DNA from 3 places in the Arthrobacter sp. J156 genome. Region 3 is predicted to be linked to each of the others. Evidence: predicted binding sites of a transcription regulator. Region 3 holds the regulator's gene; each other region holds the start of a gene.

Region 1 (9,794 bases), 620 kb from region 3:
CGTCGAGCGTGCCGGGGCCGGCCCGGACCCGGCCGCCGACCTGATGGCCGGCATCGAGCTGCTGCACCGGGTGCGGGACGGGGAGCGGCCCGCGACCCTGCGCCTGTACCGGCCCTCGGCGACCCTGGCGTTCGGCCAGCGCGACGTGCGCCTGCCGGGGTACGACGCCGCCGCTGCCGCCGCCTCCGCGCACGGATTCGCGCCGCTCGTGCGGAAGGCCGGGGGCCGCGCCGCGGCCTACCACCCGGGGACGCTGATCGTGGACCACGTGGAACCGTCGCCGCGGGCCATGGAGGGGCACCAGCACCGCTTCCGCGCCCTCGGGGAGCTGTACGCGGACGCCCTGCGGGGGCTGGGGGTCGATGCCGGCGTCGGGGAGCTGCCGGGGGAGTACTGCCCCGGGGAGTTCAGCGTCCACGGGCGGCCCGGTCCCGGCTCCACGTCTGATGTACCGGTCAAGCTCGTCGGCACGGCCCAGCGGGTCGTCTCCGGCGCGTGGCTCTTCGCCTCCGTGTTCGTCGTCCAGGACTCCGCGCCGCTGCGCGCCGTGACCGCCGACGTCTACGCCGCCATGGGCCTCCCGCTCGATCCGGCCACGGCCGGCGCGGTCGAGGACCTCGTGCCCGGCGTGACGGTGGCGGACGTCGAGGCGGCGCTGCTGGGCGCCTACGCCCGCGAAGCCGTGCTCGTGCGGCCGTAGGCGCCCCGGGGGTCAGTGGCCCCGGGCGATCCACTCCTCGAGGTGCGGGGCCTCGGCGCCGATCGTCGTCGAGTCCCCGTGGCCGGTGTTGACCACGGTCTCCCCGGGCAGGACCAGGAGCCGCTGCCGGATGGATTCGATGATGGTCGGGAAGTCGCTGTAGGAGCGTCCCGTGGCGCCGGGGCCCCCGTTGAACAGGGTGTCCCCGCTGAAGAGGACGCCGAGCCCGGGCGCGTGGAAGCACGTCGATCCGGGGGAGTGGCCCGGGGTGTGCAGGGCGGTCAGGACCGTGCCGGCGACCTCGAAGGACTGCCCGTCGACGATCTCCCCGTCGGGCGTGGACCCGGGGAAGAGCGCCTCCCACAGCATCTGGTCGTCCGGGTTCAGGTAGACCGGGGCGTGAACGAGGGCGGCGAAGTCGCGGGCGTGGCGGATGTGGTCGTCGTGGCCGTGGGTCAGCAGCACGGCCTTGACCCCGCGGTCCCCGACGGCCCGGGCGATGGCCGCGGGGTCGTGGGCGGGGTCGATGACGAACACCTCGGTGTCGTCGCCGACGATCCAGACGTTGTTCTCCACCTCCCACGTGCCCCCGTCGAGGGAAAAGGTGCCGGAGGTGGTCAGCTGTTCGATGCTGGCGCCCATCTCAGAGCTCCACCACGGAGCGCAGGACCTTGCCGCCGTGCATCTTCTCGAAGGCCTCCTCGATCTGGTCCAGTCCGATCCGCTCGGAGACGAACGCGTCGAGGTCGAGCCGGCCGAGCTTGTACTGCTCGACGAGCATGGGGAAGTCGCGGGAGGGCAGGCAGTCGCCGTACCAGGAGGACTTCAGGGAGCCGCCACGGCCGAAGACGTCCAGGAGGGGCAGCTCGAGCCGCATCTGCGGGGTGGGGACGCCGACGAGGACCACGCGGCCGGCGAGGTCGCGGGCGTAGAACGCCTGCTCGTAGGTCTCCGGGCGGCCGACGGCCTCGATCACGACGTCGGCGCCGAAGCCGCCGGTGAGCGCGCGGATGGCCTCGACGGGGTCCTCTTCGCGGGAGTTCACGCCGTGCGTGGCGCCGAGGGACCGGGCGAGCTCGATCTTGGCCGGGTCGATGTCCACGGCGATGATCGTGGTCGCCCCGGCGAGCTTGGCCCCGGCGATCGCCGCGATGCCGACGCCGCCGCAGCCGATCACGGCCACGGACTCGCCGCGCTTGACCTCGCCGGTGTTGATCGCGGCGCCGATGCCCGCCATCACGCCGCAGCCGAGGAGCCCCACGGCGGCGGGGTCGACGTCCTCGTCGACCTTGGTGCACTGCCCGGCGGCGACGAGGGTCTTCTCGGCGAAGGCACCGATGCCCAGCGCGGGGGAGAGCTCGGTTCCGTCGGCGAGCGTCATCTTCTGCGTGGCGTTGGCGGTGTCGAAGCAGTACTGCGGCTGCCCCTTGGCGCACGCGCGGCACTGGCCGCACACGGCCCGCCAGTTCAGGATCACGCGGTCCCCGACCGCGATCTCCGTGACGCCCTCGCCGATCTCGGAGACGACGCCGGTCGCCTCGTGGCCCAGCAGGTAGGGGTACTCGTCGCCGATGCCGCCCTGCTTGTAGTGCAGGTCGGTGTGGCAGACCCCGCACGTGAGGATGTCGACGACGGCCTCTCCCGGGCCCGGATCGGGGACCGTGATGGTCTCGATGACGACCGGCGCGTCCTTCTCGCGGGCGACGACGGCCTTGACCTGCTGTGGCATGGGAACAACCTCACATCGGTTGGGAACGGTGGACGAACAGGGGACCCGCCGCCGGGCGGCAGGTCCCCTTCATCCAATCACAGCCGACTCAGAGGCGCTCGCGTACCTCGGCGATGCGGGGGTTTGTTGCGGCGGTCCCGTCAGCGAAGACGAGGGTCGGCACCGTCTGGTTCCCGTCGTTGAAGGCCTCGACGAGCTCCGCGGTCCCCGGCACCTCCTCGATGTTGACTTCCCGGTAGGCGATCCCGTCGGCGTCCATGGCCTTCTTCAGGTTGCGGCAGTAGCCGCACCAGGAGGTCGTGAACAGGGTGACGGTGCCTTCGGCGGGGACGTAGTCCTGGAGGTTCGCTGCAGTCATGTCCAGCACAACCCGGGCCGTGAGACGCTTATTCCATGTGTGGACGCTACGTGATGGCGCGGGCCATCGGAGACCTGGTCGCCGACGCCGAGGCGGAGGCGGACGCGGCGCTCGAGCTGCGCCGCTCCTGGAACATCGCCCCGACCACCGACGTGCCGATCGTGCTGGAGCGCCTCGTCAAATCCTCGCCCGTGCGGCAGATCCACGTGGCCTCGTGGGGGCTCGTGCCGGGATGGGCCAAGGACCCGAAGGTCGGCGTCCGGGCCTTCAACGCCCGCAGCGAGACGGTGGCGGAGAAGCCCACGTTCCGCTCCGCGGTGAAGTCCCGCCGCTGCGCCGTCCCCGCCGAGGGCTACTACGAGTGGAAGGCCCCTGCCGGTGGGAGCCGTGCCAAGCGCCCCCACTACGTGAGGCCCCGGGACGGCTCGCTCATCTACTTCGCCGGCCTCTACGAGTGGTGGAAGGACCCCGCCAAGGCGGAGGACGATCCCGGCCGCTGGCTGCTGTCGACCTCCATCCTGACGACGGCGGCGCCGCCCGCGGACGCGGAGGAGCCGGTGCTGCGCGGGCTCGCGGAGCTGCACGACCGGTTGCCGATCCCGCTGCGCCGGGACGTCCTGGGCGACTGGCTGGACCCCGGGAACCGGGACGCCCCGGCCCTCGTGGACGCGGTGCGCGGCGGGGCCTACGGCGTGGCGTCCGGCTGGCGGCTCGACGAGGTCGGCCCGGCCGTAGGCAACGTCCGCAACGACGGGCCCGAACTGCTCGAGCCGCTCGAGCCGACCACCTAGCCGCCCCTCGGTTCAGCCGTCGGCTTCGAGGCGCACCCGTCCGGTCTCGTCGACGGTGAACGCGGGATTGTGCACGAAGTCCCAGCGGAAGCCGTCCGGGTCGGCCACGCAGGCGCTCGTTCCTCCCCAGGACCGCGTCTCCGGCGGCGTCACGGGCCGGGCTCCCGCGGCCAGGGCGCGCTCGTAGTGGGCCCGGACCGCATCGGCGCTGGCGGCGTTGTGGCCCAGGGAGACCGGCGGGGCCTGGGCTCCGTGTCCGACGTCCCCGTACTCCGAGGGCATGCTCGCCACGTTCCACAGGGCGAGCACCTGCCCGTGCCCCGAGCGGACGAACGCGATCTCACCGGGCACGTGGCCCGCCTCCTCGAAACCGAGCCCCTCGACGTAGAACGCGCGGGAGGCCTCGACGTCGCGGACGCCGAGCGTGATCGCGGTGACCAACGGGGGAGCGGCGGGTGCCTCTGGCGGAGTATCCATGCCCCGACGGTACCGGTGATGCCGAAGTGTCGGAAGCGTCCCCTACGCTCGATTGCATCGAACATAGATTCGAATACAATGGAGTGACCGCTTCCGCTTCCCGAAGCGCAAACTTCCCTCACCCCCTCGTGCCGGGGCTCACAACCGGCGCCTGGTCCCAGGAGGTTTCCCGGATGGGCCTGTTCACCCGATCCATCGACGTCGACTGCACCACGTCCGGCCTGCCGCTGCGGCTGCGCTGGGAAGGGCGCGAGTACCTCGTGGCCGCCGAGCCGCTGCGCTGGTTCGAGCGCCGCAAGTGGTGGGCCGAGGAGCTGCGCGCCGAACGCGGCCGCGGGCCGGGGCTGGTGGACCACGAGATGTGGCGGATCCAGGCGCGGCTGGCGGGGCGGGGGCCGCTGCGCACCTTCGACCTCTCCCGCCACGCCGAGACCGGGCGCTGGCGCCTGGTCATGATCCACGATGCGTTGAAAGAGAGCGCGTGAGCTTCACCCACCTGCACGTCTCCTCCGCCTTCAGCGCCCGCTACGGGGTCTCCTGGCCGGACGAGCTCGTCCGCGCGGCCGCCGCGGCCGGGGCGGACGCCCTGGCCTGCACCGACCGCGACGGCCTGTACGGGATCCCCAAGCACTTCAAGGCCTGCCTCCGCCACGGGATCGACCCGGTCGTCGGCGTCGACCTCGCCGTGCTCGGACCCGGCGCGGGGCGCGTCGTCGTCCTGGCCCGTGGGAACGACGGCGGCGCGGGCTACACCGCGTTGTGCCGGCTCGTCTCGGCGGCCCACGCCGGGACCACCTCGGGCGGGCGCGGCGCCTCCCGGCCCGTCGGGGTCACGCCCGGGGAGCTGGCCCGCTGGGCCGCCGGACCGGTCGGCGACGCCGGAGCGGATCGGGCGGGAGGGGCTCAGGACCCGCGGGCCGGGGCGGCGCTGACGGTCCTCCTGGGTCCGCAGTCCGACGTCGGCCAGGCCTGCCTGCGCCGCGGCTACGGGCAGGCGCGGCAGCTGCTGGAGCGCTGGCGGGCGGTCCTGCCCCCCGGCGCGCTCGCCGTGGAGGCCGTCACCCACGTGAACCGCCCCGGCGCCAGGCTCAGCACGGCGCACGCCGTCCGCATGGTCCGCGCCGCCCGGGACTGCGGCGTCCCGGCCGTGCTGGGCAACGCGGTGCGCTACGCGGAGCCCGACGGGGCGGCCACCGCCGACGTGCTCGACGCCGCCCGGGCGCTGAGCACGCTCGAGGCCCTCGACGACCTCCAGCCCAACGGCCAGGGCTGGCTCAAGGAACCGGCCCAGATGCACCGGCTGGCCGGCGAGGTGGCCCGCGAGGCCGGAGGCGGCGCCGGGCTCGCGGCCGAGCTGCTCGCGGAGACCGCCCGGCTGGCCGACCACTGCCGCATGGACCCCGTGGGCGACGCCGGCTGGGGGATCCCCGTGGTCCCCGAGGCCCGCGTCATCGGCATCACGGGGGACCCCGCGCGCGAGCTCGCCGCGCGCTGCGAGGCCGGCATCACGCGGCTGTTCCCCGACGGCGGGGACACCCGGCTGCGCGGGCGCCTCGCGACGGAGCTGGACACCATCGCCTCGCTCGGCTTCTGCTCCTACTTCCTCACGGTGGCCGAGGTCTCCTCGATGATCGCCGCGATGGGCGTCCGCGCCGCCGCCCGCGGGTCCGGGGCCTCGAGCCTGGTCAACTACCTGCTCGGCGTCAGCCACGTGAACCCCCTGGCCCACGATCTGCTCTTCGAGCGCTTCCTCTCCCTGGACCGCTCGACCCTTCCCGACATCGACATCGACGTCGAGAGCGCGGAACGGCACGCGGTCTACCGGCGGATCTTCGAGCGCTTCGGGCGCGAACGCGTGACCCTGATGAGCATGCAGAACGGCTACCGGGCCCGCGGCGCGGTGCGCGACGCCGGGCTCGTGCTGGGGTTCGAGAACGCCGAGATCGACGACATCGCCAAGCAGCTGTGGCGGTTCTCCGCCTCCGGGTTCCGCGCCGCGCTCGCCGAGAAGCCGGAACTGCGCGGCTTCGCCGAGCGGGTCGGTTCCGAGCGCCAGCTGGACCTGCTCGTGGATCTCACCGAGCGCCTGGACCGGCTGCCCCGGCACATCTCGATGCACCCGTGCGGCGTGATCCTCGGCGACTCCGGGCTGCTGGACCGCACCCCGGTCCAGCCGAGCGGGCTCGGCCTGCCGATGAGCCAGTTCGACAAGCACGACATGGACCCCATGGGGATGCTCAAGCTCGACGTCCTCGGCGTGCGGATGCAGAGCGCGATGTCGTTCGCGCTGCGGGAGGTCGTGCGCATCCACGGAAGCGGCGACGCGGTGGCGGCCGCCGGGCGGCACCCGCTCGGGACGGACGGTTCCCTGCCGCCCTTCCTCCACGGGGACGGGCGGATCGATCTCGAGAGGGTCCCCCTCGACGATGAGCCCACGTTCGAGCTCATCCGCAGCACCCACACCCTGGGCTGCTTCCAGATCGAGTCGCCCGGCCAGCGCGAGCTCATCGGCAAGCTCGCCCCGCGCGAGTTCAACGACCTCATCATCGACATCTCCCTGTTCCGGCCGGGGCCGATGAAGTCCAACATGGTCAAGCCCTACCTGGAGAACCGGCACGGCTTCGCCCGGGAGCGCTACCCGCACCCCGACCTCGTGCCCGCGCTCGCCGAGACGCACGGGGTGACCGTGTTCCATGAACAGGTGCTGCGCACCTTCGCCACGATGACCGGCTGCAGCCTCGCGAAGGCCGACGTCCTGCGCCGCCTGCTGGGCAGCGAGACGCAGGAGCCAGCCGTCGAGGCGTTCTTCCGCAGCCACGCGACGGCCCGGGGGTACCCGCTCGCCGTCGTCGACGAGGTCTGGGAGACGCTCAAGGCCTTCGGCAGCTTCGGCTTCTGCAAGGCCCACGGGGCGGCGTTCGCGGTGCCCACCTACCAATCGGCCTGGCTCAAGACGCACCACCCGGAGGCCTTCCTCGCCGGGCTGTGGGAGCACGACCCCGGGATGTACCCCAAGAGGCTGCTCGTGGCCGAGGCCCGCAGGATGGGCATTCCCATCCTGCCGCTGGACATCAACCGCAGCTGCGCGGAATACCGGGTGGAGCGCGTGGACGCCGGGAAGGACGGCCCGCCCGGTGGACGCCTGGGCATCCGGCTGAGCCTGTCCGGGATCTACGGCATGTCCGCGACCGAGGTCCGGCGCACGGTGGCCGGGCAGCCCTACGCCTCGCTCGCCGACGTCCGGGACCGGGCGGGGCTCACCCGTTCCTCCCTCGAGCGGCTCGCGGCCCTCGGCGCCTTCGACGAGCTCCAGCGCCGAAGCGGCCCGGGCAACCGTTCCGACCTGGTCCGGCACCTCCGGGAGGCCGCGGCGCGCCGGCCGGGCGTCCGGCGCCGCCAGCTCCCGGGCCAGCTCGCCCTGCCGCTGCCCGACCTCGAGCTCTCGGCGCTGCGCGCCCTCGAGCCCGCGCCCACCGCCGAGGAAACCGTCCGCACCGAGCTGGACCTCATGGCCCTCGACGTCAGCGGCCACCTCATGGACAGCCACGCGCCCCTGCTGGCCGAGCTCGGGACCACGCCCGCCGCGGAGCTGCTCGGTCTGCGCAACGGCACCGAGGTCCTGGTCGCCGGGGTCAGGGTCGCCACGCAGACCCCGCCGATGCGCGGCGGCCGCCGCGTGGTGTTCATCAGCCTCGACGACGGCACGGGCTGCGTCGACTGCACCTTCTTCCACGACGCGCAGGAGAACTCGGGGCCGCTCCTGTTCGCCACGCGGCTCCTGCTGGTCCACGGCATCACCCGCCGCACCGGGCCGCGGGGGATCAGCCTGCAGGCCCTGCAGGCCTGGGACCTCTCCGTGCGGGACGCCCTGCCCGGCCCGGGACACCTGGCGGACCCCGGACGCGCCCGACCGCAGCCACCCCCCGGCCGGGCAGCGGCCGCCGGCGTGCCGGCACCGGTGGGCACCGGACACCCCCGGGCCCGGACGGCCGACGGGACGCCCGGCGCGCTCCGCGGGGCCGCGCTCGCCGTCCGGATGGAGGCCGAGGGCCTGGACAACCGGCTCCCCGCCGGCCGGTGAGCCCGGGACGGCCTACCCGCTGCCGCCCGGAGGAGCCGAACCCCACCGTCAGGGAGGGCCGGAAGCCGGGATCCGGCGTCGTACCCCGCACGGGGGAACCGGATTCCCGGCCCGACCACGCCGTCCGTTAAGCTGGACCCTGGCTGGCTGTGGTCCCCGTACGCCACAAGTCATGAAGCCGAACACCAACACAAGGAGACCGAAGTGTCAGAGCAGATCACCCTCACCGTCGACGGCGAACAGCGCGAGGTGACTGCCGGGACCACGGGTGCCGAACTGTACTTCGAGAACCGCTCCGTCGTCGTCATGCGCGTCGACGGCGTGCTGCGTGACCTGGACCGCCCCCTCGAGAACGGCACGGTGGTCGAGGCCGTCGAGATCGGCTCCCCGGACGGCCTCGACGTCCTGCGCCACTCCACCGCCCACGTCATGGCCCAGGCCGTCCAGCAGCTGCGCCCCGACGCGAAGCTCGGCATCGGCCCCTACATCACCGACGGCTTCTACTTCGACTTCGACGTCGCCGAGCCCTTCACGCCCGAGGACCTGAAGACCCTCGAGAAGATGATGCTCAAGATCGTCAACCAGAACCAGAAGTTCGTCCGCCGCGTCGTCACCGAGGACGAGGCCCGCGCGGCCATGGCCGACGAGCCGTACAAGCTGGTCCTGCTGGACAAGGCCTCCGAGGCGGACGAGGCCGGCGAGGGCGTGAACGTCGAGGTCGGCGCCGGCGAGATCACGATCTACGACAACGTCGACCGCAAGAGCGGCGACGCCGTCTGGTGCGACCTCTGCCGCGGGCCCCACCTGCCCAACACCAAGCTGATCTCCAACGCGTTCGCCCTGACCCGCTCCGCCGCCGCCTACTGGCTCGGCAGCGAGAAGAACAAGCAGCTCCAGCGCATCTACGGCACGGCCTGGCCCACCAAGGAAGAGCTCAAGGCCCATCAGGAGCGCCTCGCCGAGGCCGAGCGCCGCGACCACCGCAAGCTCGGCTCCGAGCTGGACCTCTTCTCCTTCCCGGACGAGCTCGGCTCCGGCCTGCCCGTCTTCCACCCGAAGGGCGGGATCATCCGCAAGGCCATGGAGGACTACTCCCGCCAGCGGCACACGGAGGCCGGCTACGAGTTCGTCTACACGCCGCACATCACCAAGGGGCACCTCTACGAGGTCTCCGGCCACCTTGACTGGTACAAGGACGGCATGTTCCCGGCGATCCACATCGACGAGACCCGCGATCCCGAGAGCGGCGAGGTGCTCAAGCCCGGCCAGGACTACTACCTCAAGCCGATGAACTGCCCCATGCACAACCTGATCTTCCGCCAGCGCGGGCGCTCCTACCGCGAGCTGCCCCTGCGGATGTTCGAGTTCGGCTCCGTGTACCGCTACGAGAAGTCCGGCGTCGTGCACGGGCTGACGCGCGTGCGCGGCATGACCCAGGACGACGCCCACATCTACTGCACCCGCGAGCAGATGAAGGACGAGCTGACCGGGACGCTGAAGTTCGTCCTGGACCTGCTCAAGGACTACGGACTCGACGACTTCTACCTGGAGCTCTCCACCAAGGACCCGGAGAAATACGTCGGCGAGGACGCCGCCTGGGAGGAGGCGACCCGCACCCTCGAGGAGGTCGCGACCGACTCCGGGCTCGAACTGGTCCC
Region 2 (9,794 bases), 640 kb from region 3:
GCGCGTTGTGCAGCCGGTCGGCCAGCTTGATCAGCAGCACGCGGATGTCCTTGGACATCGCCACGACCATCTTGCGCACCGTCTCCGCCTGCGCGGCCTCGCCGAACTGGACCTTGTCCAGCTTGGTGACGCCGTCGACCAGCATGGCCACCTCGGTGCCGAACTCGCGACCGAGCTGCTCGAGGGAGTAGTCGGTGTCCTCGACGGTGTCATGCAGCAGGGCGGCGGCGAGGGTCGTGCCCGTCATGCCCATCTCGGCGAGGATCGTCGCGACGGCGACGGGGTGGGTGATGTAGGGATCGCCGCTCTTGCGCTTCTGGCCCTCGTGGCAGCGTTCGGCGACGGCGTAGGCCCGCGTGATCAGGTCCAGCGCCTCGCGGGGGCTGTTGGCGCGCACCGTGCGCAGCAGCGGTTCCAGGATCGGCGGCTGGCCGGACGGCGTGCGGCCGGCCAGCCGGGCGAGGCGGGAGATGGTCCGCTCGCGCCGTCCCGGTCCATTGCGGTTCCCGGCGCCGGGAACCGGCACGGGGGCGGCGGGCTGTTCGGCCATGGGCGGTCCCTCTCCGGTCGGCGTGCGGGGTACATCAAGATTACTGCACGCCCGGCGTGCTCCGGACCGGGCCCGGACAGCGCTCCGGCCCCGTCCGCGCGACACGCGGCCGGGGCCGGAGGCGGCACCGTGGCGGGTGGGGCGGATCCGCGAAGGGGCCGTCCCGGTGACGGGTCAGGCGAAGGCCGGACGCCGCTCGTGTACGCGCTTGGTGTGGCGCACGATCTCGGGCTCGCCCGCGCGGAAGAGCGCGTAGAGCGGGGCCTGGACGAAGACCGTGGCCAGCGTTCCGACGATGATGCCGATGAACAGCGCCAGGGCGAGGTCGCGCAGCGTGCCCGCGCCGAGCAGGAACGCGCCGATGAAGAGGATCGAGGCGACCGGCAGGATCGCGACCACGGAGGTGTTGATCGAGCGCACGAGCGTCTGGTTCACGGCCAGGTTGACCTTCTCCTCGAACGTCCGCTCGAACTGCTCGAAGACGTTGGAGGTGTTCTCGCGGATCTTGTCGAAGACCACGACCGTGTCGTAGAGGGAATAGCTCAGGATGGTCAGGAAGCCGATGATCGCCGAGGGCGTGACCTCGAAGTCGGAGAGCGCGTAGATCCCCGCGGTCACCGTCACGACCGTGAAGAGCCCGATGATGGCCGCGAGCGACATCTTCCAGGTCCTGAAGTAGAACGCCATGAGCAGGGCCACGAGGACGATGAACACGACCAGGCCGATGAGCGCCTGCTTGGACACGTCCTGGCCCCACGTGGGGCCGACGAACGTGGACGTGACGCGGTCCGCGGAGACCCCGTAGGCCTCGGCCAGGGCCCTGGCGACCTCGAGCGTCTCGTCGTCGCTCATGCGCTCCGTCTGGACGCGCATGGTGCCGGGGGCGATGTTCGTCACGCGCGGCGTGTGGTCGGGGACCACGGAGGACACGGCCTGCTCCCCGAGGGCGACCTCCGTCGTGGCGACCTGCGAGACGGTGAACTCGGAACCGCCGCGGAACTCGATGCCGAGGTTGAAGCCGCCCTTGACGAACGGAACGATCACGGAGAGCACCAGCAGGACGCCGGCGATCGCGAACCAGAGCCGGCGCTGGCCGACGAAGGGGTAGGAGCGCTTGCCCGTGTAGAGCTCGTTGCCCCAGGTGGCGAGGTTAGGCATGGTCGGAATCCTTCGTGGAGGGGGTCGTCACCGAGTCGCGCCCGGCGGCCTTGCGGCGTTCGGCGATGGTCTGGCGTCGGGCCGCCTCCTGGGCGGAGGCCGCATTGCGCTTCGAACGGGCCGCGTCGGCCTCCTCGTTGAACCGCCGCACCTGCCCGGCGCCCCGGTAGAGGGGCACGACGCCGAGCAGCGACGGGTCAAGGCCGGAGAGCCGGTGTCCCTCGCCGAAGAAGCGGGTGCGGGCCAGAAGCTGCAGCACCGGGTGCGTGAACAGGAAGACGACGATGAGGTCGGCGATGGCCGTCAGGCCCAGGGTGAACGCGAAGCCGCGGACGTTGCCAACGGCGACGAGGTAGAGCACGACGGCGGCGAGCAGGTTCACGGCCTTGGAGGCCACGATGGTCCGCTTGGCGCGCTTCCAGCCGGTCTCGACCGCCGAGGCCAGGTTGCGCCCATCGCGCAGTTCGTCGCGGATGCGCTCGAAGTACACGATGAACGAGTCGGCGGTCAGGCCGATGGCGACGATGATGCCCGCGATGCCGGCCAGGGAGAGCCGGTAGTTCTGCGCCCAGCCCAGCAGGACGAGCGCGAGGTAGGTCAGCAGGCCCGCGACCACGAGGGATGCGATCGTGACCAGGCCGAGCAGGCGGTACTGGAAGAAGGAGTACAGGGCCACGAGGACGAGCCCGATGATGCCCGCGATCATGCCCATGCGGAGCTGGTCGGCACCGAGGGTGGCGGAGATCTGCTGTTCGCTCTGGATCTCGAAGCTGATCGGCAGGGCGCCGTACTTGAGCTGTTCGGCCAGTTCGCGGGCGGATTCCTCGGTGAAGCTGCCGGAGATCTCCGCGCGGCCGTCCGCGATGACCGCGTTCGTCGTCGGGGCGGAGACGATCACTCCGTCGAGGAGGATCGCGAACTGGTTCTGGGCCCCGGTCATGCCGACGAGGCGCTGGGTGACCTCGCGGAACTGCCCCGTGCCCTCGCCGTTGAACTCGAGGTTGACGGCCCAGCCGCCCGTCACGAAGCCCTGGGCGTTGCGCTGCTGGCCGTGGCTCGCGTCGACGATGTTCTGGCCGGGGATCTCGACGGGGCCGACGATGTACTTCGACAGCGTCGACGGATCGCAGGCGACCATGGGCTGCCCGGGGTCGTTGACGGAGTCGCTGCGCTCGGCGAGCTCGGCGGCGCAGTCGTAGGCCTCGAACTCCTGCATGAGCGCCGGGGAGATCCAGTTGGTGTCGGAGGCGTTCTCCGGCTCGGCCGACGGCTCGGGGAGCTGGTCTTCCGGCGTGCGGTTCTCCTCGGGCGTGGCGCCGAACGAACCGGCCAGGATCACGGGCCGGAACTCCATGTTCGCGGAGGCCTGGATGAGCTGGCGCTCCCGGGCGGACGGGGTGCCCGGCATGGAGACCACGACGTTGCGGCCCGACTGGGTCGTGATCTCGGCTTCGGCGACGCCGGAGCCGTCGACGCGCTGGCGGATGATCTCGACGGCCTGGTCGAGCTGCTCCTGCGTCGCGGCGGCACCGCCGGCGACCTCGGGGGCGAGGATCATCTGCGTTCCGCCCTCCAGGTCCAGCGCGAGCTTCGGCGCCCACGTCGTGTTGCCCGAGGCGACGCCGCCGACGAGCACGGCACTGAGGGCGATGAGGAGCACGCCGAGCCACAGCAGGGCACGCCGTGCGTGCCTGATCGGGCCTGTTGTTGACATCGTGGAACTTTCTTCTTGGTCCGCGGCGGGAATTCAGCGGCGGGCAGCCGGGATGCGTCGTGCATCCCGGCTGCCCGCCGTGAGTGGCCTATTCCTTGTTCTTGCCGTCTTCCTCAAGGCGGCGCAGCGTCTCCTCCGGGGTCTCGTCCAGGCTGGAGGTCCCGGCGGGCGCCTGCTCTTCGGCGGCGGGCTCGGCGTCCATCACGCGGGCGATCGCCTGTGAATGCACGGTGGCCGTGCTGCCCGGGGAGAGTTCGAGGACCACCTTGTTCTCCTCGGCGTCGATCGAGACGACCGTGCCGAAGAGCCCGAACTGCGTCATCACCTGCGATCCCGGGGCGAGCTGCGACTTCATCTGCTCCTGCTGCGCGCGCGCCTTGCGACGCGTGCGGAACATCATGAAGATCAGCAGGCCGATCGCCGCGAAGAGGATGAGCGACATCGGATCGAAGCCGCCCTGCGGGGCCTGCTCTGAGGAATTCTGGGCCAGTACCGTAATCGTCAAGGGGAAACCTGTCTGTGTTCTTGCGAAGTCTGCCGGGCGCGCGGCGGCCTGGGCCGGGCGGCGCAAGACACCATTGTATAGGCCGAATCTGGACAAAGTGTGAGCGCCGCAACCCCGGCCCCTTCCCCGTGCCCGGCCGCGGGGCTACTCCCCCGCCGCCTCCCCGTCGAGCTCGAAGGCCTCCTGGGCCCCGAAGGCGCCCGAGGGCATGGCCAGCCCGAGGTGCTCCCACGCGGCCGGCATCGCGATCCTGCCCCGCGGCGTGCGGCCGAGCAGCCCCTCGCGGACCAGATACGGCTCGGCCACGGTCTCGACCGTCTCGGTCTCCTCTCCGACGGCGATCGCGAGCGTCGAGAGCCCGACCGGTCCCCCGCCGAACTTGGTGCAGAGCGCCTGGAGGACGGCGCGGTCCAGGCGGTCGAGCCCGCGCGCGTCGACCTCGTACATATCCAGCGCCGCGCCCGCGGAGCGTGCGTCGATCTCCTCGGTGCCGTGGACGAGGGCCCAGTCGCGCACCCGCCGCAAGAGGCGGTTGGCGATGCGCGGCGTGCCCCGAGAGCGGGAGGCGATCTCGGTGAACGAGGCCGAGGTGACCTTGAGGTCCATGAGCATCGCCGAGCGGCGCAGGACCAGCTCGAGCTCGTCCACGGAGTAGAACTCGAGGTGGCCCGTGAAACCGAAGCGGTCCCGGAGCGGGCCGGGCAGCAGGCCCGCCCGCGTCGTCGCGCCGACGAGGGTGAAGGGCGGCAGCTCGAGCGGGATCGCGGTGGCCCCGGCGCCCTTGCCGACGACGATGTCGACGCGGAAGTCCTCCATGGCCATGTAGAGCATCTCCTCGGCGGGCCGGCTCATCCGGTGGATCTCGTCGAGGAAGAGCACCTCCCCCTCCGTGAGGGAGGACAGGATCGCCGCCAGGTCGCCGGCGTGCTGGATCGCGGGACCGGAGCTGATGCGCAGGGGGGCGTTCATCTCGGCCGCGACGATCATGGCCAGGGTCGTCTTGCCGAGGCCGGGCGGTCCCGAGAGCAGGACGTGGTCGGACGTCCGTTCGCGGATGCGGGCCGCCTCGAGGACGAGCGAGAGCTGGCGCCGGACGCGCTGCTGCCCCACGAAGTCGTGGAGGTTCTTCGGCCGCAGGGCCGCCTCGAGGGCGCGCTCCTCGGGTTCGCTGCCGGCCGTGACGGGCGAGGGATCGGCCATCCGGGACCCCTACCGGCCGCTCCGGGCGCTGCCGCGCCCGAGGTCGCGTAGCACCGTCCGCAGGATCTCCCCGACGTTTCCGCCGGCCACGATCTCCGGTTGGTCCCCGGCCGTCGCGTCGAGGGCCCTGCCGGCGTCCTTCTCCGACCAGCCCAGGCCCGTGAGCGCCTCGAGAACGGGCGCCCGCCAGGCCTCGCCGGCCGGAACCGCCGGGGTGGTGGATCCGGGGGCCCCGGTCGGCGCGAGCTTGCCCGCGAGCTCGAGGACCATGCGCTGGGCGACCTTCGGGCCGATCCCGGGAACTCGGGTCAGCGTCTTCGTGTCGGACCCGGCCACGGCGATCCGCACGTCTTCCGGTGAGAGGACCGCGAGCACGGCGAGGGCGAGCCGCGGACCGATCCCGGCCACGGACTGCAGCACCTCGAAGACCTCCCGGCCGTCCGTGTCGCCGAAGCCGTAGAGCGTCATGGAGTCCTCGCGCACGACCATGGCGGTATGCAGCACGGCCTGCCGCCCCACGTGCAGCCCCGACAGCGTCTGCGGCGTCGCCTGGACGAGCATGCCGAAGCCGGACACGTCCACGACCGCGCTGCCGAGTCCAACATGCTGGACCGTCCCGCTCAGGGAACTGATCATCGAAAGGCCACCCTCCGGCGTCGTCATCGGTCCGGGGCCGGAACGGCCATCCGAACACATCTACGAATACCTTACCGCCTGCCACGGCCCCCGCGGGCGGTACGCCCGCCCGGCGTGGCGGCGTTCAGCGCCGGCACGCGCCGCCCTTGCGGGCCGCAGCCTCGGCCTGGGCCCAGGCCCGCTGCGCGGGAGTCAGTCCGCTCGAGCCGCCGTGGGCGGAGGCGCTCGCATGCGAGCCCGGGGCGGCGCCGCGCCAACCATGCGTGATGGCGAGCGCCGCGGCGTCCGCGGCGTCCGCCGGGCGTGGCGGTGCATCGAGCCTGAGGATCCTGGCCACCATCCGGCCGACGGCGTCCTTGTCCGCCTGCCCGCTCCCGGTCACGGCGGCCTTGACCTCCGTCGGGGTGTGCAGGGCGACCGGGATCCCGCGGCGCGCGGCCGCGGCGATGACGATCCCCGAGGCCTGGGCCGTGCCCATGACGGTGCTGACGTTGAGCTGGCTGAAGACCCGCTCCACCGCGAGCACGTCGGGGCGGTGCCGGTCCAGCCACGCGTCGATGGCCTCGGCGATAACGAGCAGCCGGGCGTCGAGCGCCTGGTCCGGGCCGCTGCCGACGACCGCGACGTCCACGAGCGTCGCGCGCCGGTTGGGCTCGACGTCGACGACGGCCAGGCCGCAGCGCGTCAGGCCCGGGTCGACGCCGGCCACGCGCAGCGCCACGGAGGCTAGTCCTCCTCGAGCTCGGCCATGACCTCGGCCGTGATGTCCGCGTTGGAGTAGACGTTCTGCACGTCGTCGAGCTCCTCGAGCGCGTCGGCGAGCTTGAGGAACTTGCGCGCGGCGTCGGCGTCGAGCTCGACGTGCATCGACGGGACGAACTCGACCTCGTCGGACTCGTACTCGATCCCGGCCTCGTCGAGGCCGGCCACGACGGCGCGCAGGTCCGTGGGCTCGGAGAGAACCTCGAACGCGTCGCCGGACTCCTTGACCTCCTCGGCACCGGCGTCGAGCACCGCCATGAGGACGTCGTCCTCGGTGAGCTCCTTCTTCGGCAGGCCGACGACGCCCTTGCGTGTGAACAGGTACGCGACGGACCCGGGGTCGGCGACGGTGCCGCCGTTGCGGGTGATGGCCACGCGGACGTCGGACGCCGCACGGTTCTTGTTGTCCGTGAGGCATTCGATCAGCAGGGCGGAGCCCTGGGGGCCGCGCGCCTCGTAGATGATCTCGCTGTAGTCCACGACCTCGCCCGTGAGGCCGGCGCCGCGCTTGATGGCGCGGTCGATGTTGTCGTTGGGCACCGAGGTCTTCTTGGCCTTGGCGACGGCGAGCTCAAGGGCCGGGTTGCCGGCCAGGTCGGCGCCGCCGGCCCGCGCCGCGACCTCGATGTTCTTGATCAGCTTGGCAAAGGCCTTGGCGCGCTTGGCGTCGATCACGGCCTTCTTGTGCTTGGTGGTTGCCCATTTGGAGTGGCCCGACATGCTTACGCTTCTCCTCTGATCATCTGGATGAAAAGCCGGTGGATGCGGCGCTCCCCCGTCACTTCCGGGTGGAAGGAGGTGGCGAGCAGCATCCCCGAACGAACTGCGACAATTCTAGCGACCCGGGGCGCATCCTCCGGCTCGTCCCGTCCGCGTACCTCGACCGAGGCCAGGGCCTCGACCCCGGGACCGGTCGATTCGACCCAGGGCGCCCGGATGAACACGGCGTGCACGGGTTCCGACTCGGCGCCCTCGGCGACGCCCGGCAGCGCGTCCAGGGCGCCGATCCGCAACCGCGTCTCGAACGAGTCGACCTGGCGGCCGAACGCGTTGCGGCGCACCACCATGTCCAGGCCACCGAAGGTCTGCTGCGGCTCGCCGCGCAGGTCGGTGGCCGGGTCGGCGATCGTGTCGGCGAGCAGGATCATCCCGGCGCAGGAACCGTAGACGGGAAAGCCGTCCGCGATGCGCTCGCGCAGCGGACCGGTGATCCCGAAGGCGCGGGCGAGCTTGTCGATCGCGGTGGATTCGCCGCCGGGGATCACGAGGCCGTCGAGGCCGTCGAGTTCGGAGGGCCGGCGCACGGTCGTGACCGCGGCCCCGCCCTCCTCGAGCGCGGCGGCGTGCTCGCGCACGTCTCCCTGCAGGGCCAGGACGCCGATTCTGGGCACGCGTGCTCGCTTTCTCCCGGTGCTCCGGGCGTGGACCGCCGGGGCGGGACGTGGTAGGTGGGGCTGCTCAAGCCTACGGTACGACGCCGGTGCCGGGCTCCCAGCGCCGCGCACCGTGGCGCTCGGCGTCCATCGCGTTGACGGTCGCGGTGGTGCGCGCGAGCGACGCGGCGTCCTCGGCGGGGCTCGTGCATGCGGTGGCGGAGGGCAGCGCGCACCAGCGGTAGGGTGCGCGGGCCATGATGTGAGCCGCCCAGCGGGGCGCGGCGGTCCTCCAGGTGCCGTCCTCGCGCTCGAAGCGGACCGCGACGGTGAGCCCTTCGCGGTTCACGGCGAGGTCCGTGGCGTGCCGGGCCACCGAGTTGCCGAGGCCGTAGGCGATCCAGGTCCCGGCGTGGAGTTCCAGGGGCAGCACGGAGTGCGTGTGGTGGCCGTAGATGAAGTCGAACTCGCCGCTCTCGGCCAGGGCCCGGGACACCTGGAGCTGCTGGGCATTGGGCGTGGAGCTGTATTCCTCTCCCGCGTGCAGGCCCGCGACGACGAGCTCGGCCCCCTCCGCCCGGGCCGTGCGCGCCTTGGCCTTGAGGGCCTCGACGTCGATCAGGTCGACCATCCACGGTTGTTCCGCCCGGAGTCCGTTGAGCGAGTACGTGGCCGTGACGAGGCCGATCCGGGTGCCGCCCGCGTCGAGGACGAGCGGCCGTGAGGCGTCGGCGGCGGAGGCGTAGGAGCCCGTGGAGGCGAGCCCGGCGCGGCGCAGTTCGTCGAGCGTGCGGCGCAGGCCCGCCGTCCCGGCGTCGACCGTGTGGTTCGTCGCGGTCGTGCAGGCGTCGTAGCCGGTGGTGGCCAGGGCCGGGACGATCTCGGGAGGGACGTTGAACGCCGGATAGCCGGAATAGGGACCTCCCGGGGCCGCGACGGGGGTTTCGAGCGAGCAGACGGCGAGGTCGGCCGCGGCGAGGAACGGTGCGAGGCCGGCGAGCAGCGGGGCGAAGTCAAGGGCGCCCGGATCCCGCGCATCGGCGGCGGCCTGTTCCCACAGCGCGGGATGCAGCAGCACGTCCCCCGTGACCACGAGGTCCACGCAGCGCTCGGCCGCGCACGGCTCCCGGAGGGCCTCCGCACCGGTGCCCCCGCCGGTCGCCGCGCCCGGCGCGCTCCCGCCCGGAGTACCGCCGGCGGAGGCGGTCTGCCCCGGCCCCGCGCCCTGCCCGGCGCTTCCGCCCGGGCCGGGCCCCGGCGTCGTACTCTGCCGTGGATGTGGTGCGTCGGCCGAGGTTGCGGGAGCCCTGGACTGCGACCCGCCGGGCGGGGATTCCGGCCCGCCGGAGGGACCCGACCGGGACGCCGGCTGGCACGCGGCCACCGCCAGCACGAGGGCCGCCGCGGCGCAGGCGAGGGCGCGGCGGAGGAACACGGCACGGTGGTCGGGCATGCCTCGAGCATAGGCCGCGCCCGGTTCGCCCCGGAGCGCCACGCCCGTCACCGCGGGCCGATGTGAAAAGGTTGATCCATGGCCAATCCGCTGCTGACCCCCAGCCCCCTGCCGTTCCAGATGCCCGACTTCTCCTCGCTCCAGCCCGCGCACTACGTCGAGGCCGTGGAACGCGGCGCCGCGGAGCAGCTGGCCGAGCTGCGGGACGTCGCCGCCGCGCCCGCGGACGCCGGATTCGAGGGCACCTTCGAGGCGTTCGAGCGCAGCGGTCAGCTCTTGCGCCGCGCGGTCATGGCCTTCTCCAACGTCAAGGCCTCCCACGGGACGCCCGGGATCCTCGAGGCGCACGCCCGGATCCAGGCCGTCCTGACGGCCCACCGCGACGCCGTCCACCTCGACGGGGAGCTCTACGGTCGTCTGGCCGCCGAGGACCTGTCCGGCGT
Region 3 (9,794 bases):
GCGGGCCGTCCCGGCCCGCGGAACCGGATGAACGACCCGTCGTGATCGCCGTCGTAGGGCCCACGGGCACCGGGAAGTCCGACCTCGCCATCGAGCTGGCGCTCCGGCTCGGCGGCGAGGTCGTCAACGCCGACGCGCTCCAGTTCTACCGGGGGCTCGACATCGGTACCGCCAAGCTCGCCCCCTCCGAGCGCCGCGGCGTCCCGCACCACCTGCTCGACGTCCTCGACATCCACGAGGAGGCCAGCGTGGCGGCCTTCCAGGACCATGCGCGCGCCGCCTTCGACGACATCCAGTCCCGCGGCCTGCACCCCGTCCTCGTCGGCGGCTCCGGGCTCTACGTCCGCGCCGCGCTCGACGTCATCGAGTTCCCGCCCACGGATCCCGCCGTGCGCCGGCGGATCGAGGGGGAGCTCGATGCCCGGGGCGAGGCCGTGCTGCGCGCCCGGCTCGCGGCCGTGGACCCGGACTCCGCCGCGCGGATCGGCGACGCACGCCGGCTCGTCCGCGCGCTCGAGGTCCACGAGCTCACCGGCCGCCCGTTCAGCGCCTTTATGCCGACGCGCAACTATGCCCGTCCCGCCGTCCAGCTGGGCCTGAGGATGGAGCGCGCCGCCCTCCACGAACGGCTCGGAGCGCGCGTGGAGCACATGGTCGACGCCGGCCTCCTCGAGGAGGTCCGCCGGCTCGACGCCGCCGGCCTCCGCGGGGGCCGTACCGCCTCACGGGCCATCGGCTACGCCCAGTTCCTCGCCGTGCTGGACGGGACCCTCGACGTGCGCGCCGCGGTCGAGGAGACCGCCACGGCCACCCGCCGCTTCGCCCGCCGCCAGATCACGTGGTTCACCGCCGATCCGCGCGTGCACTGGCTCGACGCCACCGACCCGGAGCTGCCCGCCCGGGCCGCGTCCGCCGTCGTACCCTTCCCTCATTCGCCCACCGGAGCCCCGCCCGCCTAGTCTGGACCCATGAGCCCCGCGCAGCTGAACGACCCACTCGACGCCCTCTCCGGACTCGCCGTGGCCAAGGGCCACGGCACGGGCAACGACTTCGTCCTCGTGGCGGACCCGGACGGCACCCGCCACCTCGCGCCCGAGGACGTGGCCGCCTTGTGCGACCGGCACCACGGGCTCGGCGGCGACGGGCTCATCCGCGCCGTTCCCTCGCGGTTCCTGCCCGAGGGGGAGGCGCTCCTGCGCGGGACTCCCGGAGCCGAGTGGTTCATGGACTACCGCAACGCCGACGGCTCCGTGTCCGAGATGTGCGGCAACGGCGTGCGGGTGTTCGTCCACTTCCTCCTCGAGGAGGGCCTCGCACGTCTCGAGGAGGGCGCCGCCCTGCCGATCGGCACCCGGGCCGGCGTGAAGACGGTCACCCGCGCGGGCGACGGCTACGCCGTCGACATGGGCCCCTGGGAGTTCGCCTTCCCCGCGCAGGCCGAGGAACGCGCCCTGGACTCCATGGTGGAGACCGACGGCCTTGACGTCGACCGGCCGGCCCTGAGCGTCTCGATGGGCAACCCCCACACCGTCGTCGCCCTCTCCGAGGAGAGCGAACTCGAGCAGGCCGTGCTGTTCACCGCGCCGCGCGTCGACCCCGTCCCGCCGCATGGAACCAACGTCGAATACGTCGTGCCCGCGGATCCGCTCGTCGTCGACGGCGTGGGCAGGATCCGCATGCGCGTGCACGAGCGCGGGGTGGGGGAGACCCGTTCCTGCGGCACGGGCGCGTGCGCCGCGGTCGTCGCCACGCGGCACTGGGCCGGCGGCGCCCTGGCGGCGCGCTGGGACGTCGAGGTGCCCGGAGGGACGGTCTCCGTCCGCTTCGTCCCCGGGGCCGACGGCCGGGAGCACGTCGAACTCAGCGGCCCCGCGCGCCTCGTCGCCCGCGCGGTCCTCGCGTAGCGGCGGCGCGCCCGGGGGTCAGGCCCCCGCGGCCGGCCTGGCGACGCGCAGGATCCTGAAGGACTTCTCCGTCGACGCACGGTCGACCGTCCAGCCCGCCGGCAGCTCGCGCGCGAGCCAGGCCCGCAGCGAGTCCGCGCCGAGGTTCTTCTGCACCACGAGCCACGCCTCGCCGCCGGGGGCCAGACGGGGAAGCCACGTCAGCAGCAGCGCGTGCAGGGGCTCCTTGCCGATGCGGATGGGTGGATTGGACCAGATCGTGTCGAAGAGCAGCTCGCCGGGCACGGACTCCGGCGTGCCCGCCACGACGTTGGACAGGCCCAGCGCGGCGGCGTTGTCCCGGGTCAAGGCGATCGAGCGCTCGTTGACGTCCACGGCGTGGACGCGCGCACCGGGCGAGGCGAGGGCCAGGGACAGGGCGATGGGCCCCCATCCGCAGCCGATGTCCAGCAGCTCGCCGACCGCGGACGGTGCGGGCACCCCGTCGAGCAGGACGGCCGTCCCCTTGTCGATGCCGTCCGGGCTGAAGATCCCGCCCGAGGTCTGGACCGTCCGGTCCGAGCCGCCGAGGTGGACGGTGATGGCCCTGCGGCGCTCCGGAGCGGAGGGCTGCGCGCTGAAGTAGTGGTCCGAACCCATGCAGGCAGGTTAACCGGCCCCGCGGCGGGTGGCGAATCGGCGCGGCCGTGCGTGGCGCCGGCGGAGCCGGGACAGCGCGCCGGCGAAGTGATAGAGTTTTCCCTATCACTTCGCCGGCGCGGCTTCTCCGCACCGGCCCCACGAGCCGTCCGCCCCCCGGCGGGCGCCGACCCCGGGAGTCCTCCGTGCTGGTCTTCTCCGCGCAGCTTCGCCACACCGGCCGCTGAGCCCGGCCCCGATCCACAGGCAGGGGGCGTTCCGCGCCCGCGGGGACTATTCTGGAAGCACTATCCGTCAAAGGGGAACATGACCAACGACAGCCAGCCCAACCCTCAGGACCACGACCTCAGCGAAGAGGAGATCCACTCCGTCATCGAGCGCATCCTGGCGGCCGACAAGGCCGCCGGGGAGGCCTCGACCGTCCGCTCCGGGGCGCAGCCGTCCTTCTCGGGGTTCGGCCGCGTGGGCCGGGCCCAGGAGCTCGCCAGCGGCGGGGACGGGCACTCCGAGTACGACGGCGAGCAGCAGGACCTCGCCGAGCGGCGCGCCCTGCGCCGCGTCGCCGGGCTCTCCACCGAGCTCGAAGACGTCACCGAGGTCGAATACCGGCAGCTGCGCCTCGAGCGGGTCGTCCTCGCCGGCATCTGGAGCGAGGGGACCGTCCAGGACGCCGAGAACTCCCTGCGCGAGCTCGCGGCGCTGGCCGAGACCGCGGGCTCCGAGGTCCTCGACGGCGTCATCCAGCGCCGGCTGAAGCCGGACCCCGGCACGTTCCTCGGTTCCGGCAAGGCGGTCGAGCTCAAGGACATCGTCGCGGCCACGGGTGCCGACACCGTCGTCGTCGACTCCGAGCTCGCCCCGTCGCAACGGCGCGGGCTGGAGGACATCGTCAAGGTGAAGGTGATCGACCGGACCGCCCTGATCCTGGACATCTTCGCCCAGCACGCCAAGAGCCGCGAAGGCAAGGCCCAGGTCGAGCTCGCGCAGCTCGAATACCTCCTGCCGCGCCTGCGCGGCTGGGGCGAGTCCATGTCGCGCCAGGCCGGTGGCCGCGTCGGCGCGGCCGGCGGCGGCATCGGCTCCCGCGGTCCCGGTGAGACGAAGATCGAGCTCGACCGGCGACGCATCCGCAACCGCATGGCCAAGCTGCGTCGGGACATCGCCGCCATGAAGCCCGCGCGCGAGGCCAAGCGCGCCAACCGCAAGCGCAACACCGTCCCGTCCGTGGCCATCGCCGGGTACACCAACGCCGGCAAGTCCTCCCTGCTCAACCGGCTCACCGACGCCGGCGTGCTCGTGGAGAACGCGCTCTTCGCGACGCTCGACCCGACCGTCCGCCGGGCACAGACGCCGGACGGCGTCGGATACACGCTCGCCGACACCGTCGGGTTCGTCCGTTCCCTCCCGACGCAGCTCGTCGAGGCGTTCCGCTCGACGCTCGAGGAGGTCGCCGACGCGGATCTGATCCTGCACGTCGTCGACGCGTCCCACCCGGACCCCGAGGGGCAGATCCGGGCGGTCCGCGAGGTCTTCCGCGAGGTCGACGCCCAGGAGGTCCCGGAGATCATCGTGCTGAACAAGGCAGATGCCGCCGATCCCTTCGTCGTCGAGCGCGTGCGCCAGCGCGAGCCGCGGCACATCGTCGTCTCGGCGCGGACCGGCGCCGGGATCCCCGAGCTGCTCGAGCTGATCAGCGCGGGCATCCCGCGGCCCAGCGTCCAGCTCGACGTGCTCATCCCCTACGACCGCGGCGACGTCGTCAGCCGGCTCCACGGAACCGACGCCGAGATCCTCTCCACCGAGCACCGCGGCGACGGCACCCTGATGACGGTCAAGGTGCGCGAGGGGCTGGCGCAGGACCTGGAGCAGTTCGTCCTCCATGGCTGAGCTGGAGGAGGTCGTCGCCCTCCTGGACACGGCCGTCGCGAAGATGGGCGGCCAGAGCAGGCCCGGCCAGCACGAGATGGTAAGGCACGTCGTCGAGTCCCTCGACGAGGGGCGCCACCTCCTGGTCCAGGCCGGCACCGGCACCGGCAAGTCGCTGGCCTACCTTGTGCCCGCGATCGCCCACGCCCTCGAGTCCGAGCATCCCGTCGTCGTCTCGACGGCCACGCTCGCGCTCCAGTCCCAGATCGTCGGACGTGACGTGCCGCGGCTGCTCGAGAACCTCGCCGGGCAGCTGCCGCGTCCCGTGGACGTGGCCCTCGCCAAGGGGCGCGGCAACTACGTCTGCCGCTACAAGCTCGGCGGCGGCTACCCGGACGAGGACGAGGGGGCCCTCTTCTCGCTCGGCGAGGACGGCAGCGCACGCCCCGCCACCGGACAGGGTCCCACGAGCGCCCTCGGCCAGGAGGTCGTGCGCCTGCGCGAATGGGCCGAGGACACGGAGACGGGGGACCGCGACGACCTGGTGCCCGGAGTCAGCGACCGTGCGTGGCGCCAGGTCTCCGTCACCGCGATGGACTGCATCGGGGCGCAGAAGTGCCCCATGGCGGAGGAATGCTTCAGCGAGCTGGCCCGGAAGCGCGCGGCCGAGGCCGACATCGTCATCACCAACCACGCCATGCTGGCCGTGTCCGCGTTCGAGGGGCTCGCGGTGCTGCCGGAGTTCGAGACCGTCATCATCGATGAGGCCCACGAGCTCCAGGACAGGGTCACGAGCTCGGTCACCCGCCAGCTCTCGGCCGGGCTGGTCGGCGCGGCGGCCTCCGCCGCGCGCAAGCACTGCCACGTCGTCGTGGAGCCACTCAACCGGGCCTCGGAGGCGCTGCAGCGCAGCCTCGAGGGCATTCCCAGCGGGCTCATGCCGCTCGGACTGAACGACGAGCAGGCCGCCGCCGTGGACCTGGTCCGCGAGGCGGCGCGGGTCGCGCTGTCCGACTCCAAGCCGCAGCAGGGGGAGGCCGTCGACGGAGGCAAGCAGCAGGCCCGCTCGCAGCTGCTCTACCTCCTGGAGATCTGCGAGCGGATGGCGTCCGCCCAGGACGCCAGGGAGGTCCTCTGGGCCTCGCGCCAGGGCGGCTTCGTCCCCGGCCAGGGCTACGTCCAGCCCGACGAATCGAGCCCCGCGACGCTGAACATCGCCCCGCTGGGCGTCGGCGGCCGCCTGCGGGAGGGCCTCTTCGACGGGCGCACCGTCGTGCTGACCTCGGCCACGCTGGCGGTGGGTTCCGCGTTCGAGCCCGTGGCCGGATCGCTCGGCCTGCTCGGCGAGGGGGCCCCGTCCTGGACCGGAATCGACGTCGGAAGCCCCTTCGACTACCCCAAGCAGGGCGTGCTCTATGTGGCCCGGCACCTGCCCCGGCCCTCACGCTCCCTCGCCCCGGAACTCCTGGACGAGCTCGAGGACCTCATCCGCGCCTCGGGGGGAGGGGCGCTCGCCCTCTTCTCCTCGCGGCGCGCCGCCGAGGAGGCCGCCGAGGCCTTGCGCCCGCGGCTCGACCAGGAGATCCTGTGCCAGGGGGAGTCCGGCATGGCCTCCCTCGTCCGCCGGTTCGCCGAGGAAGAGGACACGTGCCTCTTCGGCACGATGACGTTGTGGCAGGGGGTCGACGTGCCCGGGCCGTCCTGCCGGCTCGTCGTCATCGACCGGATCCCGTTTCCGCGACCGGACGATCCGCTCTCGACGGCGCGGAGCCGCGACGTCGCCCGGCGGGGAGGCAACGGCTTCATGGCCGTGTCCGCGAGCCATGCGGCCGTGCGGCTGGCGCAGGGTGCCGGTCGCCTCATCCGCTCGACCGGCGACCGGGGCGTCGTCGCCATGCTCGATCCGCGCCTGGCCACCGAGCGCTACGGGGCGTTCCTGCGCGCCTCGCTCCCGCCGATGTGGGCGACCACGGAGAAGGACACCGTCCTCGGCGCGCTCCGCCGCCTCGCGCCGGACGCGTCGTAGCGGACGCACCGTCCGGAACAGCCGTGGCCGGCGGCGCGCCGGAGCGGGGCCAACGCGACACACCGGTCCGGTCGTGCCGGCCCGGCGTGGCGTGGTCCGCGTTGAGAAGGCAGCCCGGCGTCCGGTGCCGCCCGGCCCTGGTTAGAGGGAGCGCATCACCGAGACGACCTTGCCCATGATGGTCGCGTGGTCACCCAGGATGGGCTCGTACTGCCGGTTCTGCGGCAGCAGCCACGTGTGGCCGTCGCGCTGCCTGAAGGTCTTCACCGTCGCCTCGTCGTCGAGCAGCGCCGCGACGATGTCGCCGTTGTCCGCGGTGTTCTGCCTCCGCACGACCACCCAGTCGCCGTCGCAGATCGCGGCCTCGACCATCGAATCGCCGCTGACCTTGAGCATAAAGAGCTCGCCGTGGCCCACGAGCTGCCGGGGCAGTGCCATGACGTCCTCCACCGTCTGGTCGGCGAGGATCGGACCGCCCGCGGCGATGCGCCCGACGAGCGGAACGAACGCCGTGTCGGCGGCCGAGGCGAGCTCCGAGACGGGCATCCCGTTGGCCGCCCGCAGGTCCGGCTGCTCCGGCGCCGGGCCCTCGGCGTCCGCATCGGTGAGGGTGAGGGGGACCAGGATCTCCATGGCGCGCGGCCGGCGGGGGTCCCGGCGGATGTAGCCCATCTTCTCGAGCTGGGCGAGCTGGTGGGTGACGCTCGAGAGGCTCGCGAGGCCCACCGTGTCGCCGATCTCGCGCATCGAGGGCGGATAGCCGTGCGCGCCGACGGCGCGCTGGATGGTCTCGAGGATCTTCTTCTGCCGGATCGTGAGGCTCTTCCGCGCGCTCCTGGGTGCCGGCGACTCTGCTGCGTTCATGGTGTGCCCCATCCTGTTGACCTCGTTCACGGCGGTGCCACTCGTCGGCGTCGGACCCAAAGCGTCGGTAGCGGCTGGTGCAGTGGTTCCCGTGAACCACCTATCCCAACGCTAGTGGAGCCCGAGGCCCATTTCAAAGATTTGTTCGAACGTGTCTCGACAAGCGTCGGTCAAGGGTGCTAAACAGGTATCAATCACTTTCGAAGCTATGTTCTAGATCGCTGATCCCAGGGCGAAGATTCGAAGACCTCCTCGAGAAAGGCACGACCATGGCACAGCCCGCCCTCGCCGCCGCTGCAGGAACCCCCATGATCCACGTCGCCTCGACGGGCACGCCCGGCGCCCGTACGGCGCCCTCCGGTGGATTGCGCCTGACCCGGCGCGGACGCTTCGTGCTCATCGGCCTGCCCGTCCTGCTCGTGGCGGCCGTGCTGCTCGTCGTCGCCGGCGTCTTCACGGCGCCCGCCATGGCCGCCGACGGCTCCACGGGAGAGCCGCTCCGGGCCGAACTGGTCACGACGATGGCGGGCGACACCCTGTGGGGGCTCGCCTCCGAGTTCGCCCCGGAGCGAGACCCGCGCTCCGTCATCCGCGAGATCACGGAGCTCAACGGCCTCACGAGCCAGACCATCCTCCCGGGGCAGCAGCTCTACGTCCCCACCGGCGGATAGGGCCCGGTCCGCCAGGGCGCGTCACGGGACGATCCGCGGCGGCATTGTTACCGGCCGGCGCCGCCGATTCCCGGGGCCGTGGCCGCGGAGAATAGACTGAATCGGTGACTGAACAGCTGGAGCGACTCGCCAACCTGCCGCTGCGGGAGAACCTTCGCGGCCTGCAGCCCTACGGGGCCCCGCAGCTGCACGTTCCCATCCAGCTCAACGTCAACGAGAACACCCATCCGGTCCCCGCCGAGGTCCAGGCCGCCATCGCGGCCGACGTCGCAGCGGCCGCCGCCGGGCTCAACCGCTACCCCGACCGGGAATTCACCGAGCTCCGGACTCGTCTTGCCGCCTACCTGGGCCACGGACTCGACGCGGAGAACATCTGGGCCGGCAACGGTTCCAACGAGGTGCTGCAGCAGATCCTCCAGGCCTTCGGAGGGCCGGGGCGCACCGTCATGGGATTCCCTCCCACCTATTCGATGTACCCGCTGCTCGCGAGCGGCACGGACACGGGCTACGTGGCCGGCCGCCGGGAGGACGACTTCGCGCTCACCGCGGCCTCGGCCGCCGCGCAGGTCGCCGAGGCCGCTCCCGACGTCGTCATCCTCTGTTCCCCGAACAACCCCACCGGCACGGCGCTGGGGCTCGACGTCGTCGAAGCCGTCTACGAGGCGGGGACGCCGAGCCGCACCGTCGTCGTCGTCGACGAGGCCTACGCCGAGTTCGCCCAGACCGGAACGCGTTCCGCCCTCACGCTCCTTCCGGGGCGCGAGCGCCTGATCGTCTCCCGCACCATGAGCAAGGCCTTCGCCCTCGCCGGTGCCCGGCTCGGCTACCTCGCCGCCGCTCCGGAGGTCGCCGACGCCCTCCGGCTCGTGCGCCTGCCCTACCACCTCTCCGCCGTCACCCAGGCCACCGCGAACGCCGCGCTCAAGCACGTCGCCGCCCTGCTGGCCAACGTCGAGGCGATCAAGGAGCAGCGGGACCGGATCGTGGCGGCCTTGACCCAGATGGGCCTCTCGCCCGCCCCGAGCGACTCCAACTTCGTCTTCTTCGGAGGGCTCGCGCACCCCTCGCGCGTCTGGCAGGGCCTGCTCGACGCCGGGGTGATCATCCGCGACGTCGGCATCCCCGGCCACCTCCGGGTCACCGCGGGAACCCCCGAGGAGACCACGGTCTTCCTGGACCGCCTCCGCCTGCTGGTGGCCGAGCCCGGGGCCCTGGCCACCGCGGACGGCCACGCCCCCGACGCCCCGTAGCGCGGATAGACTGTACGCCGGCCCACCGGCACCACACCGCCACCACCCACGCCCGAACGAGGAACACCATGACTGCAGAACTGCTGAGCGGCCGCCGCGCCCGGATGAGCCGGAAGACCAGCGAGTCGACCGTCTCCGTCGAGCTGGACCTCGACGGGACCGGGCAATCGACCATCAGCACGACCGTGCCGTTCTACGACCACATGCTCACGGCCCTCGCGAAGCACTCCCTGATCGACCTCACGGTCGAGGCCACGGGCGACACCCACATCGACGTGCACCACACCGTCGAGGACGTCGCGATCACGATCGGCGAGGTCCTGCGGACCGCACTCGGCGACAAGGCCGGCATCCGCCGCTTCGGGGAGGCCACGGTCCCCCTCGACGAGGCGCTGGCCCACGCCGTCGTCGACATCTCCGGACGCCCCTACCTGGTCCACGGTGGCGAGCCGGCCGGGCAGGAATACCACCTCATCGGCGGGCACTTCACCGGCTCGCTCACGCGCCATGTCTTCGAGGCCCTGACGCTTCACGCGCAGATCTGCCTCCACCTGAACGTCGTCGCCGGCCGGGA

What was found. The regulator LexA, encoded in region 3, represses DNA repair genes until DNA is damaged. The targets are predictions, from matches to a motif close to TCGAACANNTGTTCGA.
Region 1: AC0QR5_RS03610 (DUF6504 family protein) is a predicted target of LexA. The motif match lies at 4,113-4,128, and genes of this name have one in related genera.
Region 2: ruvA (Holliday junction branch migration protein RuvA) is a predicted target of LexA. The motif match lies at 5,814-5,829, and genes of this name have one in related genera.

What each region holds. Positions count from the first base shown of each region.
Region 1 is NZ_CM149650.1:771,934-781,727, reverse strand. Features, by position in the region: gene AC0QR5_RS03640 (lipoate--protein ligase family protein) at 1-700, shown strand, start outside; gene AC0QR5_RS03635 (MBL fold metallo-hydrolase) at 713-1,342, opposite strand; gene AC0QR5_RS03630 (S-(hydroxymethyl)mycothiol dehydrogenase) at 1,344-2,429, opposite strand; gene AC0QR5_RS03625 (glutaredoxin domain-containing protein) at 2,518-2,787, opposite strand; gene AC0QR5_RS03620 (SOS response-associated peptidase) at 2,823-3,578, shown strand; gene AC0QR5_RS03615 (VOC family protein) at 3,591-4,055, opposite strand; gene AC0QR5_RS03610 (DUF6504 family protein) at 4,229-4,540, shown strand; gene AC0QR5_RS03605 (DNA polymerase III subunit alpha) at 4,537-8,136, shown strand; gene thrS (threonine--tRNA ligase) at 8,341-9,794, shown strand, end outside.
Region 2 is NZ_CM149650.1:757,483-767,276, forward strand. Features, by position in the region: gene AC0QR5_RS03530 (RelA/SpoT family protein) at 1-550, opposite strand, end outside; gene secF (protein translocase subunit SecF) at 725-1,708, opposite strand; gene secD (protein translocase subunit SecD) at 1,701-3,422, opposite strand; gene yajC (preprotein translocase subunit YajC) at 3,511-3,927, opposite strand; gene ruvB (Holliday junction branch migration DNA helicase RuvB) at 4,072-5,127, opposite strand; gene ruvA (Holliday junction branch migration protein RuvA) at 5,137-5,763, opposite strand; gene ruvC (crossover junction endodeoxyribonuclease RuvC) at 5,888-6,484, opposite strand; gene AC0QR5_RS03565 (YebC/PmpR family DNA-binding transcriptional regulator) at 6,490-7,245, opposite strand; gene pdxT (pyridoxal 5'-phosphate synthase glutaminase subunit PdxT) at 7,248-7,916, opposite strand; gene AC0QR5_RS03575 (CapA family protein) at 7,990-9,351, opposite strand; gene AC0QR5_RS03580 (M3 family metallopeptidase) at 9,430-9,794, shown strand, end outside.
Region 3 is NZ_CM149650.1:1,393,212-1,403,005, reverse strand. Features, by position in the region: gene miaA (tRNA (adenosine(37)-N6)-dimethylallyltransferase MiaA) at 42-959, shown strand; gene dapF (diaminopimelate epimerase) at 969-1,904, shown strand; gene AC0QR5_RS06475 (class I SAM-dependent methyltransferase) at 1,923-2,543, opposite strand; gene hflX (GTPase HflX) at 2,850-4,430, shown strand; gene AC0QR5_RS06465 (ATP-dependent DNA helicase) at 4,423-6,435, shown strand; gene lexA (transcriptional repressor LexA) at 6,577-7,299, opposite strand; gene AC0QR5_RS06455 (LysM peptidoglycan-binding domain-containing protein) at 7,569-7,970, shown strand; gene AC0QR5_RS06450 (histidinol-phosphate transaminase) at 8,075-9,220, shown strand; gene hisB (imidazoleglycerol-phosphate dehydratase HisB) at 9,289-9,794, shown strand, end outside.